2 regions of the Kitasatospora sp. NPDC089509 genome follow, and region 1 is predicted to be linked to the other one. Evidence: predicted binding sites of a transcription regulator. Region 1 holds the regulator's gene; the other holds the start of a gene.
What was found. Region 1 encodes HrcA, which represses chaperone genes, less so after heat shock. Its sites were predicted from a motif close to TTNGCACTCNGNNNNNCNGAGTGCNAA; they were not measured.

Region 1 (6,268 bases):
CTGACCGACACCGGCCGCCGCGCCGCCGCCAAGGCCCTCGCCGACGGCCTCCTCGCCGAGGAGCCCTACGAGCAGGGCCGCGCCGCCCTCACCCTCCAGGGCCGCCTCTTGGCGGACGGCGTCGTCCGTGACCTGGTGGACTGATTCACGGCTATCGTGTTCGCGTGACTACTCCAAGTGCGCGATCGTGGAGGGTTCTGGAGGAGCTCGACGTCCCAGAGGGTGTCCGCGCCGAGCTCATCTCCGGGGAGATCCTGCTGTCTCTGAGCTCCGACATGACGACCAACCTCATCGTCGCGTCCCTCATCCATCAGGTCCCCCACGAGCTGTGGTACCGGCTGACCAAGCAGGACCTCGCCTACTGGGGATACGGCAGCCGGCTGCAGCCGGATCTCGTGGTTCTCGAGAGTGCGGCGATTGACGTCGCTGTGGCTGCCATGGTGGTCGAGGTAGTCTCAGGGGCGAGCTCGCTCAGGGACTATTACTCGAAGCGGGGGCTCTACGCGGAGGCCGGAATCCCGGCATATCTCATCGTTGACCCGGGTGAGGCCGTCTGCGTGCTACTGACCGAGCCGAGCCGGGAAACCCTTGCCGGGGAGCCCGACTACCTTTCAACGAGGACCAGTCTGTTTGGTGAGGTCGTTCCGGTGGGTGCACTGGGCGTGGATCTGATGACTTCTGAATTCCCCCGGGGTCACTCCGGGAGGGCCGTGAAGTCGATCAACTCCTCGACCTTCGCGAGGAGTTCGGGCTCCAGGTCCTTGTAGGAGTCCACCTTCGACAGGATCCGCTTCCAGGCCGCCGGGGTGTCCACCGGCCAGCCGAGGCGGCGGCAGGTGCCCTCCTTCCAGTCCTCCCCCCGCGGGACGGCGGGCCAGCCGGGGATGCCCACGGAGGACGGCTTCACGGCCTGCCAGATGTCGATGTAGGGGTGGCCGACGACCAGCACCGAGTCGCCGGTGACCCGGGCGGCGATGCGGTGCTCCTTGGTACCGGGGAGCAGGTGGTCGACCAGGACGCCGAGGCGGCGGCCGGGGCCGGGGGCGAAGTCGGCGACGATCGCCGGGAGGTCGTCGATGCCCCGCAGGTACTCGACGACGACGCCCTCGATCCGCAGGTCGTCGCCCCAGACCCGCTCGACCAGTTCGGCGTCGTGCCGCCCCTCCACGTAGATCCGGGACTCGCGGGCGACCCGGGCGCGGGCGCCGGGGACGGCGAGGGAGCCGGAGGCGGTGCGGGCGGGGGTGCGGGGCGCCGCGGGGGCGGTCGGGCGGACCAGGGTGACCGTCCGGCCCTCCAGCAGGAAGCCGCGCGGGACCATCGGGAAGACCCGGTGCCGGCCGAAGCGGTCCTCCAGGGTGACGGTGAACCCCTCGGCGGTCTTCTCGCAGCGCACCACCGCCCCGCAGTAGCCGGTGGCCGCCTCCTCGACCACCAGGTCCCGCTCGGCGGGCACCTCCGGGGCGGGGGCCTGCTTCTTCCACGGCGGGGTGAGGTCCGGTCCGTACTGGTGGCTGCGCATGGTGGCGAGTCTACGGACGGGGCGTCAGAGGCCCGGTGCGCCCCAGACCGGGAACCAGCGGCTGAGGTCCTTCTCCAGCCGCAGGTCGTTCCCCAGCAGCGCGTTGACCTGGAGCTCCAGCGGGCTGTTGCGCCGCTCCCCGCCGCCGGGCATCGGGGCGAACGGGTAGAAGGTGCCGCGCTTGTAGAGGTAGACCAGGGCCAGCGACTGCCCCTCCGGGTTGCGGAAGGCGACCAGCGAGCAGAGCAGCTGCGGCCCGAAGCCGTTGGCCTCCAGCTCGCTGTTGACCGCGTGCAGGTCGTTCACCAGCTCCGGCAGTTCCTCGGGGGTGTGCCGGGCGAGCAGCCAGGAGTAGCCGTAGCCGTCCTTGGAGGCCTCCACCGGGACGCCGCCGCGTTCGGTGTCGGCGTCCAGCAGGGCCCGGACCTGCTGCTCCACCTGGACGAAGGCCCCGCCCTCGACGGCCGCGAAGCAGACCGAGCCCAGCCCGGTGGGCAGGAACCCGGCCCCGGCCTCCAGGGTGAGCGCGGCGGACGGCAGGCCGAACAGCTGGTCGAGGTCGGGTTTGACGGGCTTGGTGCGGCCGAATAGGGCGTCCAGGATTCCCACGGGGGTGCCTTCCGGGTCGGGGGTCAGCGGCCGAGCTGCTCGGAGATCTTCGCCAGCTGGGCCAGCCGCTTCTCCAGCGTCGGGTGGGTGGAGAACAGCTGGGCGGCGGTCTCCTTGGCGCTCAGCGCGGGGGCGAAGTAGAAGGCGTTGTAGGGCTGCGACCTGCGCAGGTCCTCGCTGGGGATGGCGGCGATCTGCCCGGTCACCTTGGTCAGGGCCGAGGCCAGCGCGCTGGGTCGGCCGGTGAGCTGGGCGGCGGCCCGGTCGGCGGCCAGCTCGCGGTAGCGGGACAGCAGCCGGGTGAGCAGGAAGCTGATCGCGTAGACCACGATCGACACCAGCGGGATGATCAGCGCCGCGATGGCCGCGTTCTGGTCGTTGTTGTTGCGCCCGCCGCCCATGAACCCGCCGTACATCGCGATCCGGGTCATCGCCCCGGCGAGCACCCCGAGGAAGCCGGCGATGGTCATCACCGCGACGTCCCGGTGGGCGACGTGCGACAGCTCGTGCGCGAGGACGCCCTCCAGCTCCTCCGGTTCGAGCCGGCGCAGCAGGCCGGTGGTGACGCACACCACGGCGTTCTGCGGGTTGCGGCCGGTGGCGAAGGCGTTCGGCATGTCGTTGTCCGCGACCGCCACCCGGGGTTTGGGCATGTCGGCCAGTGCGCAGAGCCGGTCGATGGTGCCGTGCAGCTGGGGGTACTCCTCCTCGGTCACCGGCCGGGCACCCATCGCCCGCTCGGTGATCTTGTCGCTGAACCAGAACTGGGCCACGAACAGCCCGCCGGAGATCAGCACGATCAGCGGCCAGGCCCCGCGCAGCAGCACGATCAGCAGGCCCGTGAAACCGACGTACAGCAGCCCGATCACGAACATCGTCGCGACCATGCGGCCGGTCAGGCCGCGGTCGGGCGCGAAACGGGTGTGCTGGCCCGAGCTCGACATTGCTTGCTCCTCCGTTCGCCGTCGCTTTCGATGCTGCCACCCGGACGGCCCCGGGGCACCACCCCGGCACACGGAGTGTCGTGGCGGCCGTCCGGAACTGCGGGCAGGATCACCCCGGCCGGGCCGTTCCTGCGGTAGGACCCGGGCCGTACACTGGCAGGTACGGTTTTGGCACTCGTGTGCGCAGAGTGCCAAGGTCGGGCCCCTCCGCAGGAGCGGCTCGCAGCATCACAGACGGACAACGCGCGAAGACGGAGGTGCGTGCCCCATGGCCGGAGAGGTCCGCCAACTGGACGACCGCAAGCTCGCCGTGCTGCGCGCGATCGTCCAGGACTACGTGGGCACCGAGGAGCCGGTGGGCTCCAAGGCCCTGGTGGAGCGGCACAACCTCGGGGTGTCCCCGGCGACGGTGCGCAACGACATGGCGGCGCTGGAGGAGGAGGGGTACATCCACCAGCCGCACACCAGTGCGGGGCGGATCCCCACCGACAAGGGCTACCGGCTGTTCGTCGACAAGCTCGCCGAGATCAAGCCGATGAGCTCCCCGGAGCGCCGGGCGATCCGGCACTTCCTGGACGGCGCCGTCGACCTGGACGACGTGGTCACCCGCACGGTGCGGCTGCTCGCGCAGCTGACCCGGCAGGTCGCCGTGGTGCAGTACCCCTCGCTCACCCGCTCCACCGTCCGGCACATCGAGCTGGTGGCGCTGGCCCCGGCCAAGGTGATGCTGGTGCTGATCACCAACACCGGCCGGGTCGAGCAGCGGATGGTCGACTGCCCGGGCACGGTCGGCGAGACGGTCCTGGCGGACCTGCGGTCGCGGATCAACGCGCGGGCGGCCGGTCAGCGGCTGCCGGACGTCCCGGGGCTGCTGGAGGAACTGCCGGCGGTCTTCGAACAGGCCGACCGCCCGACCGTCAGTACGGTCCTGGCGACGCTGTTCGAGGCGCTCGCCGAACAGAACGAGGAACGGATCATGCTGGCCGGCACGGCCAACCTGACCCGTTTCGGGCACGACTTCCCGCTCACCATCCAGCCGGTGCTGGAGGCACTGGAGGAGCAGGTCGTCCTGCTCCGCCTCCTGGGTGAGACCACCGACGCCGCGATGACGGTCCGGATCGGGCGGGAGAACGCGTACGAGGGGCTGAATTCCACCTCGGTCGTCTCCGTCGGTTACGGTTCGGGCGACGAGAGCGTGGCCAAACTAGGTGTGATCGGTCCGACCCGGATGGACTACCCGGGCACAATGGGGGCGGTGCGGGCGGTGGCACGGTACGTGGGTCAGATCCTGGCCGAGTCGTAGCAAGCAGCCGCCGTTGAGGGATTCGACGGCGGTGACCAGTCGCAGCACTACTACAGGCGGAACAAGCGGAGCATTTGGTGGCCACGGACTACTACGCGGTACTCGGCGTCCGACGGGATGCGGGGCAGGACGAGATCAAGAAGGCGTTCCGGCGCCTGGCACGCGAACTGCACCCGGACGTCAACCCGGACCCGAAGACGCAGGAGCGGTTCAAGGAGATCAACGCCGCCTACGAGGTGCTCTCCGACCCGCAGAAGCGTCAGGTCTACGACCTCGGCGGCGACCCGCTGTCGCCCGGCGGCGGCGCGGGCGGCTTCGGGGCCGGCGCGGCGGGCTTCGGCTTCTCCGACATCATGGACGCCTTCTTCGGCGCCGCGGCCGGCCAGCGCGGCCCGCGCTCGCGCACCCGCCGCGGCCAGGACGCCATGATCCGGCTGGAGATCACCCTGGAGGAGGCCGCCTTCGGCACCACCAAGGAACTCCAGGTCGACACCGCCGTCACCTGCACCACCTGCAGCGGCGAGGGCGCGGCCCCCGGCACCTCCGCGCAGACCTGTGACATGTGTCGCGGCAAGGGCGAGGTCTCCCAGGTGACCCGCTCCTTCCTGGGCCAGGTCATGACCTCGCGCCCCTGCCCGCAGTGCCAGGGCTTCGGCACCGTCGTGCCGACCCCGTGCCCCGAGTGCGCCGGCGACGGCCGGGTGCGGGCCCGCCGCACCCTGACGGTCAAGATCCCGGCCGGTGTCGACAACGGCACCCGGATCCAGCTGGCCGGCGAGGGCGAGGTCGGCCCCGGCGGCGGCCCGGCCGGCGACCTGTACGTCGAGATCGCCGAGACCACCCACGCGGTGTTCCAGCGGCGCGGCGACGACCTGCACTGCACCGTCACCATCCCGATGACGGCCGCCTCGCTCGGCACCCAGGTGCCGCTGCAGACCCTGGACGGGCTGGAGGAGGTCGACATCCGGCCCGGCACCCAGTCCGGCCAGTCGATCCCGCTGCACGGCCGGGGCATCACCCACCTGCGCGGCGGCGGCCGGGGCGACCTGATAGTGCACGTCGAGGTGCAGACGCCCACCAAGCTCGACGCCGAGCAGGAGGAACTGCTGCGCCGGCTCGCCGTACTGCGCGGCGAGGAGCGCCCGTCCGGCCAGTTCGCGCCGGGCCAGCAGGGGCTGTTCTCGCGCCTGAAGGACGCCTTCAACGGCCGGTAGCCGTCCGTGAGGGGGTGCCGGGGGCCAGCCCCGGCACCCCCTTCGCGTTGTCCCACGTCCCGTTCCCCCGGAGGTTCCCCCGTCATGACCGCGCCCGTCTTCGTCGTCGAGACCGAGCGGCTCGCCGCCGCCGCGCCCGGGGCCGTGGTGCGGCTGGACGGGGCGGAGGGGCGGCACGCGGCCGCGGTGAAGCGGCTGGCGGCCGGCGAGGCGGTGACCCTGGCGGACGGCCTGGGACTCGGCGTGGACGGCACCGTCGCCGCGGTGCTCGGCAAGGACGCGATCGAGGTCGGCGTCACCGCGGTGCGCCGGGAGCCGGAGCCGGCCCCGCGGATCGTCGTCGTCCAGGCGCTGCCCAAGGGCGACCGCGGCGAGCTGGCCGTGGAGACCATGACCGAGGTCGGCGTGGACGTGGTGGTCCCCTGGTCCGCCTCGCGCTGCATCACCCAGTGGAAGGGCGAGCGCGGCGCCAAGGCGCTCGCCAAGTGGCGGGCCACCGCCCGGGAGGCGGGCAAGCAGTCCCGCCGGCTGCGCTTCCCCGAGGTGCGCGAGCCGATGACCACCCGGCAGCTGGCCCCGCTGCTGGCACGGGCCGCGCTCGCCGCCGTGCTGCACGAGGAGGGCGCCGAGCCGCTGGCGCAGGCCGCCCTGCCGGACGCCGGGGACATCGTGCTGG
Region 2 (6,268 bases), on a different contig from region 1:
GTCATTGACTGTTGTGCCAGTGTGTGGGTGACTTGTCCATGGAGTTGCCTTAAGTCATATTTCCAGGTGTCCACACCAGCGCGGGACGCCCCGCCGGGCACCGTTCGGCAGCAGCCCGCCGAAACGCCCGGCCGCCGCCGACCGCCTCTGAAGGGAATGAGCCATGGCAGATTTCTCCCGCCTCCCCGGTCCCAACGCGGACCTCTGGGACTGGCAGCTCTCGGCGGCCTGCCGCGGCGTGGACAGCTCGCTCTTCTTCCACCCGGAGGGGGAGCGCGGAGCCGCCCGCAGTTCGCGCGAGACCAGCGCCAAGGAGGTCTGCATGCGCTGCCCGGTGATCGCCGAGTGCGCGGCGCACGCCCTGGCGGTCCGGGAGCCGTACGGGGTCTGGGGTGGGATGACCGAGGACGAGCGCGAGGAGATGCTGGGCCGCTCGCGGCACCGCCTGGTGGAGGTCCCGCTGACCCCGCCGGCGGTCGCGCAGCGTTAGACCCGCCTCCCCGACGCGCCGTGGAGAAACGTTTCTTCGCGGCGCCCAGGGCCCAGGCGCACCCCATTCAGGGGAGACGTCGGTCAGCGACCGGCCGCCGCGCCCACCAACCGCTCCTGCATCAGCGCCACGGCCGGCACCTCGGCCAGGTCCGGCAGGGTCAGCGCCACCACCTGGCGCACCGCCGGCGCCCCGGAGGCGGTCCGCACCGGCACCGTCGACACTCCGTCAGGACGCACCGACTGCAGAGCCAGCCGGGGCAGCACCGCCACCCCGAGTCCGGCCGCCACCAGGCCGACCACCGCCGGGTAGTCGTCGGTGGCGAAGTCGATCCGCGGCTCGAAGCCCGCCCCCGCGCACAGCTCCACCAGGTGCCCCCGGCACTGCGGACAGCCGGCGATCCACTGCTCCCCCGCCAGCTCGGCCAGCTCCACCGGGCCGCCCCGACCGGCCAGCGGGTGGGCGGCGGGCAACAGGCCCACCAGCGGGTCGTCCAGCAGCGGGGTGACCACCAGGTCGGACCAGTCGGTGCCGGCCGACAGCTGCTGGGCCTCCAGGTTCGCCTCGGCCCGCGCCTCGCGCGGCGAGCCGTGCGCCGGCGCCGACACCACGGCCCCGCCGTCGGACTGCGGATAGCGGAAGGCCAGCGCGAGCTCGCACTCGCCGCCGCGCAGCATCGCCAGCGACTCCGGCGGCTCGGCCTCGACCAGCGACACGCGCACCCCCGGATGGCTGTCCCGCAGCCGGGCGACCGCGGGCGGCACCAGGGTGGAACTCGCGGTCGGGAAGGACACCAGCCGCACCCGCCCGGCCCGCAGCCCGGCGATCGCGGCCACCTCCTCCTCGGCGGCGGAGAGCCCGGCCAGGATTCCGGTGGCATGCTTGAGCAGGACCCGCCCGGCCTCGCTGAGCTGCATCCCGCGGCCCGAGCGGACCACCAGCGGGGTGTCCACCGACTTCTCCAGCGCCTTCATCTGCTGGCTGATGGCAGGCTGCGTACACCCCAGCTCACGGGCGGCGGCGGAGAAGGAGCCGGTGCGGGCGACGGCACGCAGGACGCGCAGATGGCGGGCCTCGATCATGCCTCAGTTATAAGGCAATCTTTGCATTCTGCAAAATTCTACTGATAGTTGAAGCCTGGAACACCGCAGCACCAACACAGCCGGAGGCCCGGTCCACGCCCCCGCGAGGGGTGCGGACCGGGCCTCCGGTCAACCGCTGTGGCTATCGGCCTCAGTGCGAGTGGCCGTGACCGCCGTGCGAGTGGCCGGCGTCGGCCTCCTCTTCCTTCTTCTCCACCACGAGGGTCTCGGTGGTGAGCAGCAGGGAGGCGATCGAGGCGGCGTTCTCCAGGGCGGAGCGGGTGACCTTGACCGGGTCGATGACGCCGGCCTTCACCAGGTCGCCGTACTCGCCGGTGGCGGCGTTGTAGCCCTGGCCGGCCTCCAGCTCGGAGACCTTGGAGGTGATGACGTAGCCCTCCAGGCCGGCGTTCTGGGCGATCCAGCGCAGCGGCTCGTGCAGCGCCTTGCGGACCACGGCGACACCGGTGGCCTCGTCACCCGACAGGCCCAGGCCGCCGTCCAGCACCTTGGCGGCGTGGACCAGGGAGGCGCCACCGCCGGCGACGATGCCCTCCTCGACCGCGGCGCGGGTCGCCGAGATGGCGTCCTCCAGGCGGTGCTTGCGCTCCTTCAGCTCCACCTCGGTGGCGGCGCCGACCTTGATGACGCAGACGCCGCCGGCCAGCTTGGCCAGGCGCTCCTGCAGCTTCTCGCGGTCCCAGTCGGAGTCGGTCGCGGCGATCTCGCCCTTGATCTGGGCGACGCGGCCGGCCACGGCCTCGCTGTCACCGGCACCGTCGACGATGGTGGTCTCGTCCTTGGTGATGGTCACGCGGCGGGCGGTGCCCAGCACGTCCAGACCGGCCTGGTCGAGCTTGAGGCCGACCTCCTCGGAGATGACCGTGCCGCCGGTCAGGACGGCCAGGTCGCCGAGGATCGCCTTGCGGCGGTCGCCGAAGCCCGGGGCCTTGACGGCGACGGCGTTGAAGGTGCCACGGATCTTGTTGACGACCAGGGTCGACAGCGCCTCGCCGTCGACGTCCTCGGCGATGATCAGCAGCGGCTTGGAGGCGCCGGACTGCAGGATCTTCTCCAGCAGCGGCAGCAGCTCCTGGATGGAGGAGATCTTGCCCTGGTTGATCAGGATGTACGGGTCCTCGAGGACCGCCTCCTGACGCTCCGCGTCGGTGACGAAGTACGGCGACAGGTAGCCCTTGTCGAACTGCATGCCCTCGGTGAAGTCCAGCTCCACGCCGAAGGTGTTCGACTCCTCGACGGTGATGACACCGTCCTTGCCGACCTTGTCGATCGCCTCGGCGATCAGCTCGCCGACCTGGGTGTCCTGCGCGGAGAGGGACGCGACGGCGGCGACGTCGTCCTTGCCCTCGATCTCGCGGGCGATGGACAGCAGGTGCTCGGAGACGGCGGCGACGGCCTTGTCGATGCCCTTCTTCAGGGCGGCCGGGCCGGCACCGGCGGCGACGTTGCGCAGACCCTCGTTGACCAGGGCCTGGGCCAGCACGGTGGCGGTGGTGGTGCCGTCACCCGCGACGTCGTTGGTCTTGGTGGCGACCTCCTTGACGAGCTGCGCGCCAAGGTTCTCGTACGGGTCGTCCAGCTCGACCTCACGGGCGATGGTGACACCGTCGTTGGTGATGGTCGGGGCGCCGAACTTCTTGTCGATGACGACGTTGCGGCCCTTGGGGCCGATGGTCACCTTGACGGTGTCGGCCAGCTTGTTGACACCGCGCTCCAGCGAGCGGCGCGCGTCCTCGTCGAACTGCAGGATCTTCGCCATGTTCCCTATTCCCTCGGGGCTGCGGCCGGCCGACCGGCCGCCGAACTACGTGAACCAACAACCACGCCCCGGGCCCCTGTCACTAGGGACACGGATCCGGGGCGGGGCGGAACGACTTGCTTCTCGGTACTGCGATTACTTCTCGATGATGGCGAGAACGTCGCGGGCCGAGAGGACGAGGTACTCCTCGCCCCGGTACTTCACCTCGGTGCCGCCGTACTTCGAGTACAGGACGATGTCACCGACGGCGACGTCGAGCGGCAGACGCTGGCCGTCCTCGAAGCGACCCGGGCCGATGGCCAGGACGACGCCCTCCTGGGGCTTCTCCTTGGCGGTGTCCGGGATAACCAGGCCGGAGGCCGTGGTGGTCTCGGCGTCGAGCGGCTGGACCACGATGCGGTCCTCGAGCGGCTTGATGGCAACCTTGCTGCTGGTGGTCACGTCCGAGCTCCCCTTCGGAGATTACGGGGTTTTCTAACGGGTAGGTGGCGAACCTGCGGGCCTGCCGTCGCGGGGGTCAGACACACGTCTTCGCGTTAGCACTCCCCAGTGGGGAGTGCCAAGGACGACCATAGGCCGCCGCTAGCACTCAGTCAACCAGAGTGCCAACGGCGCGCCAGTGGGCTCGACCGGAGGTCGAGCGGTCGCGCTGGCGTGCGGCGCCCGGCCCGAACCGCCGCCCACCCCGCCCGACCGGTCAGAATGGGCCCGTGGACACCGAGAACCTCCAGCCCCTGCTGACCCCCGAGGGTCAGGCCCTGCTCGCCGAACTGCGCGAGTTCGCCCCCGAGGAGGAGTTGGCGCTGGCCACCCGGCTGCGGCGGGAGCACCCGGCGGAGCTGGTGTCGGCGGCGTTCGGGCAGGCGCGGCTGCGGCAGCGGGCGCGGGCGAAGTTCGGGGCGGACGCCGACCTGATGTACTTCACGCCCAACGGGGTCGAGCAGTCCACCCGGCGCAGCGTGGCCGAGTGGCGGGCCCGCCGCTTCGCCGAGTTGGGCGTACGGCGGCTCGCCGACCTGTGCTGCGGCATCGGCGGGGACGTGCTGGCGCTGGCCCGGGCCGGGATCAGCGTGCTGGCCGTCGACAAGGACCCGGCGGCCTGCGCCGCCACCGCCGCCAACGCCGCCGCGCTGGGCCTCGCCGAGCTGGTCGAGGTGCGCTGCGCGGACGTCGCCGAGGTGGACGTCACCGGCTACGACGCGGTGTTCACCGACCCGGCCCGGCGCACCTCGCGCGGCCGGGTGTTCGACCCGGAGGCGTACGCCCCGCCGCTCTCCTGGGCGATCGAGGCCGGGCGGCGGACCCCGATCGGAGCCCTGAAGGTGGCCCCGGGCATCCCGCACGAGGCCGTCCCGGCGGACGCCGAGGCCGAGTGGGTCTCCGACCACGGGGACGTCAAGGAGGCGGTGCTCTGGTTCGGCACCGGGGCGGCCCGTCCGCACCGCGCCACCCTGCTGCCGCACGGCGCGAGCCTGACCGGCGGCGACCTGCCCGACCCGCCGGCCGGACCGGTCGGGCGCTACCTGTACGAGCCGGACGGCGCGGTGATCCGGGCCCACCTGGTGGCCGAGGTGGCCGAGCAGGTCGGCGGCCGGCTGATCGACCCGAAGATCGCCTACGTGACCTCGGACCGGCTGGTCGCCACCCCGTACGCCCACGCCTTCGAGCTGACCGACGTGCTGCCGTACCACGTCAAGAAGCTGAAGGCGCTGCTGCGCGAGCGCGGCGTCGGCACGGTGGTGATCAAGAAGCGCGGGATGGCGATCACCCCGGAGGAGCTGCGCCGGCAGCTCAAGCCCTCCGGGCCGAACAGCGTCACGGTGATCCTCAGCCGCACCGACAACGGGCCGCTGATGATGCTGGGGCAGCCGGTGACGGGCCTCCAGGGCGCGCCCTAGGAGGCCGGTGCCTGGATGTAGTCCTCCAGCCGGGCCACCGAGAAGCCCTGCTCCTGGATCCGGGCCAGCAGGTCCCCGAACATCTGGGTCATGGTGGCGCCCTTGAGCTCCTTGGGGCCGCGGAAGTGCGCCAGGATGATGTCGCCGGGCTTCAGCTTCTTGTCCGCCGCCTGGTACTGCATGTCGTGGATCTGCATCGACTCGCGCCAGAGCACGATCGCCCGCGGCCCGCACTGCTGCACCGAGGTGTTGAGCATCGGGGTGTTGGCGCCGTCGCCGAACGGCGGGCGGAACAGCAGCGGGGCGGTGCCGTACTGCTGGGTGAGCGCGGCCTGGTCCTCGCAGATCTCGGACTTCTGCTTGTCCGCCGACAGCTTGCTCATCACCGGGTGGGTGACGGTGTGGTTCTGGATGTGGTTGCCCAGCGCCTGGAGCGGCTTGAAGTAGCCGTAGTCGTTCTTGACGATGTCCTTGGTCAGGAACATCGAGATCGGCACCTTGAGGTCGGTCAGCATCTCGACGAACTTCGGGTCCTTCTCGGCGCCGTCGTCGATGGTGACGAAGACGACCTTGTCGCTCGTCTTCACATCGCTGAACACCGGTACGGTGCCGGTGCGTTCGAGCTTGATGGGCTTGTCGGCGGGCGGCGCGGGGGCCGGGGCGAGCGGCTTGAGGTTCCACTTCGCCCAGGCCACGGCGTCGCCCTGGGCCGGGGCCGCGCCGGGCGTGGTGGCGGCGGCGGTCGGCGTCCCGCCGGCGGCGGACGCCGGCCCGGAGGCCGCCGTGGTCGCCGTGTTCCCGGCCGGGGCGGCGCTGCCGCCGCCCCCGTTGTCGCCGCACGCGGTGGCGAAGGCCAGCAGCGCCAGCGCCCCCGCCGCGTACGTCCTGGTCCTGCTCAGCCCGTCCCTGTTCACCGCAGTGCGCTCCCGGTCCCGTCCAGCCTTCTCTCAGCTAGCACGGTAGCGGCCGCGGCGGCGGTTCCCCGCCGCGGCCTACTCGACGTGCTCGCTGGTGAAGG

Region 2: groES (co-chaperone GroES) is a predicted target of HrcA. The motif match lies at 3,935-3,961, and genes of this name have one in related genera.

What each region holds. Positions count from the first base shown of each region.
Region 1 is NZ_JBIVHS010000005.1:121,838-128,105, forward strand. Features, by position in the region: gene hemW (radical SAM family heme chaperone HemW) at 1-144, shown strand, start outside; gene ACIP4P_RS12705 (Uma2 family endonuclease) at 165-767, shown strand; gene ACIP4P_RS12710 (DUF3097 domain-containing protein) at 695-1,522, opposite strand; gene ACIP4P_RS12715 (hypothetical protein) at 1,547-2,131, opposite strand; gene htpX (zinc metalloprotease HtpX) at 2,155-3,075, opposite strand; gene hrcA (heat-inducible transcriptional repressor HrcA) at 3,344-4,378, shown strand; gene dnaJ (molecular chaperone DnaJ) at 4,456-5,592, shown strand; gene ACIP4P_RS12735 (16S rRNA (uracil(1498)-N(3))-methyltransferase) at 5,677-6,268, shown strand, end outside.
Region 2 is NZ_JBIVHS010000004.1:303,313-309,580, reverse strand. Features, by position in the region: gene ACIP4P_RS11140 (WhiB family transcriptional regulator) at 164-490, shown strand; gene ACIP4P_RS11135 (LysR family transcriptional regulator) at 574-1,572, opposite strand; gene groL (chaperonin GroEL) at 1,724-3,352, opposite strand; gene groES (co-chaperone GroES) at 3,488-3,793, opposite strand; gene ACIP4P_RS11120 (SAM-dependent methyltransferase) at 4,063-5,250, shown strand; gene ACIP4P_RS11115 (polysaccharide deacetylase family protein) at 5,247-6,164, opposite strand; gene ACIP4P_RS11110 (hypothetical protein) at 6,243-6,268, opposite strand, start outside.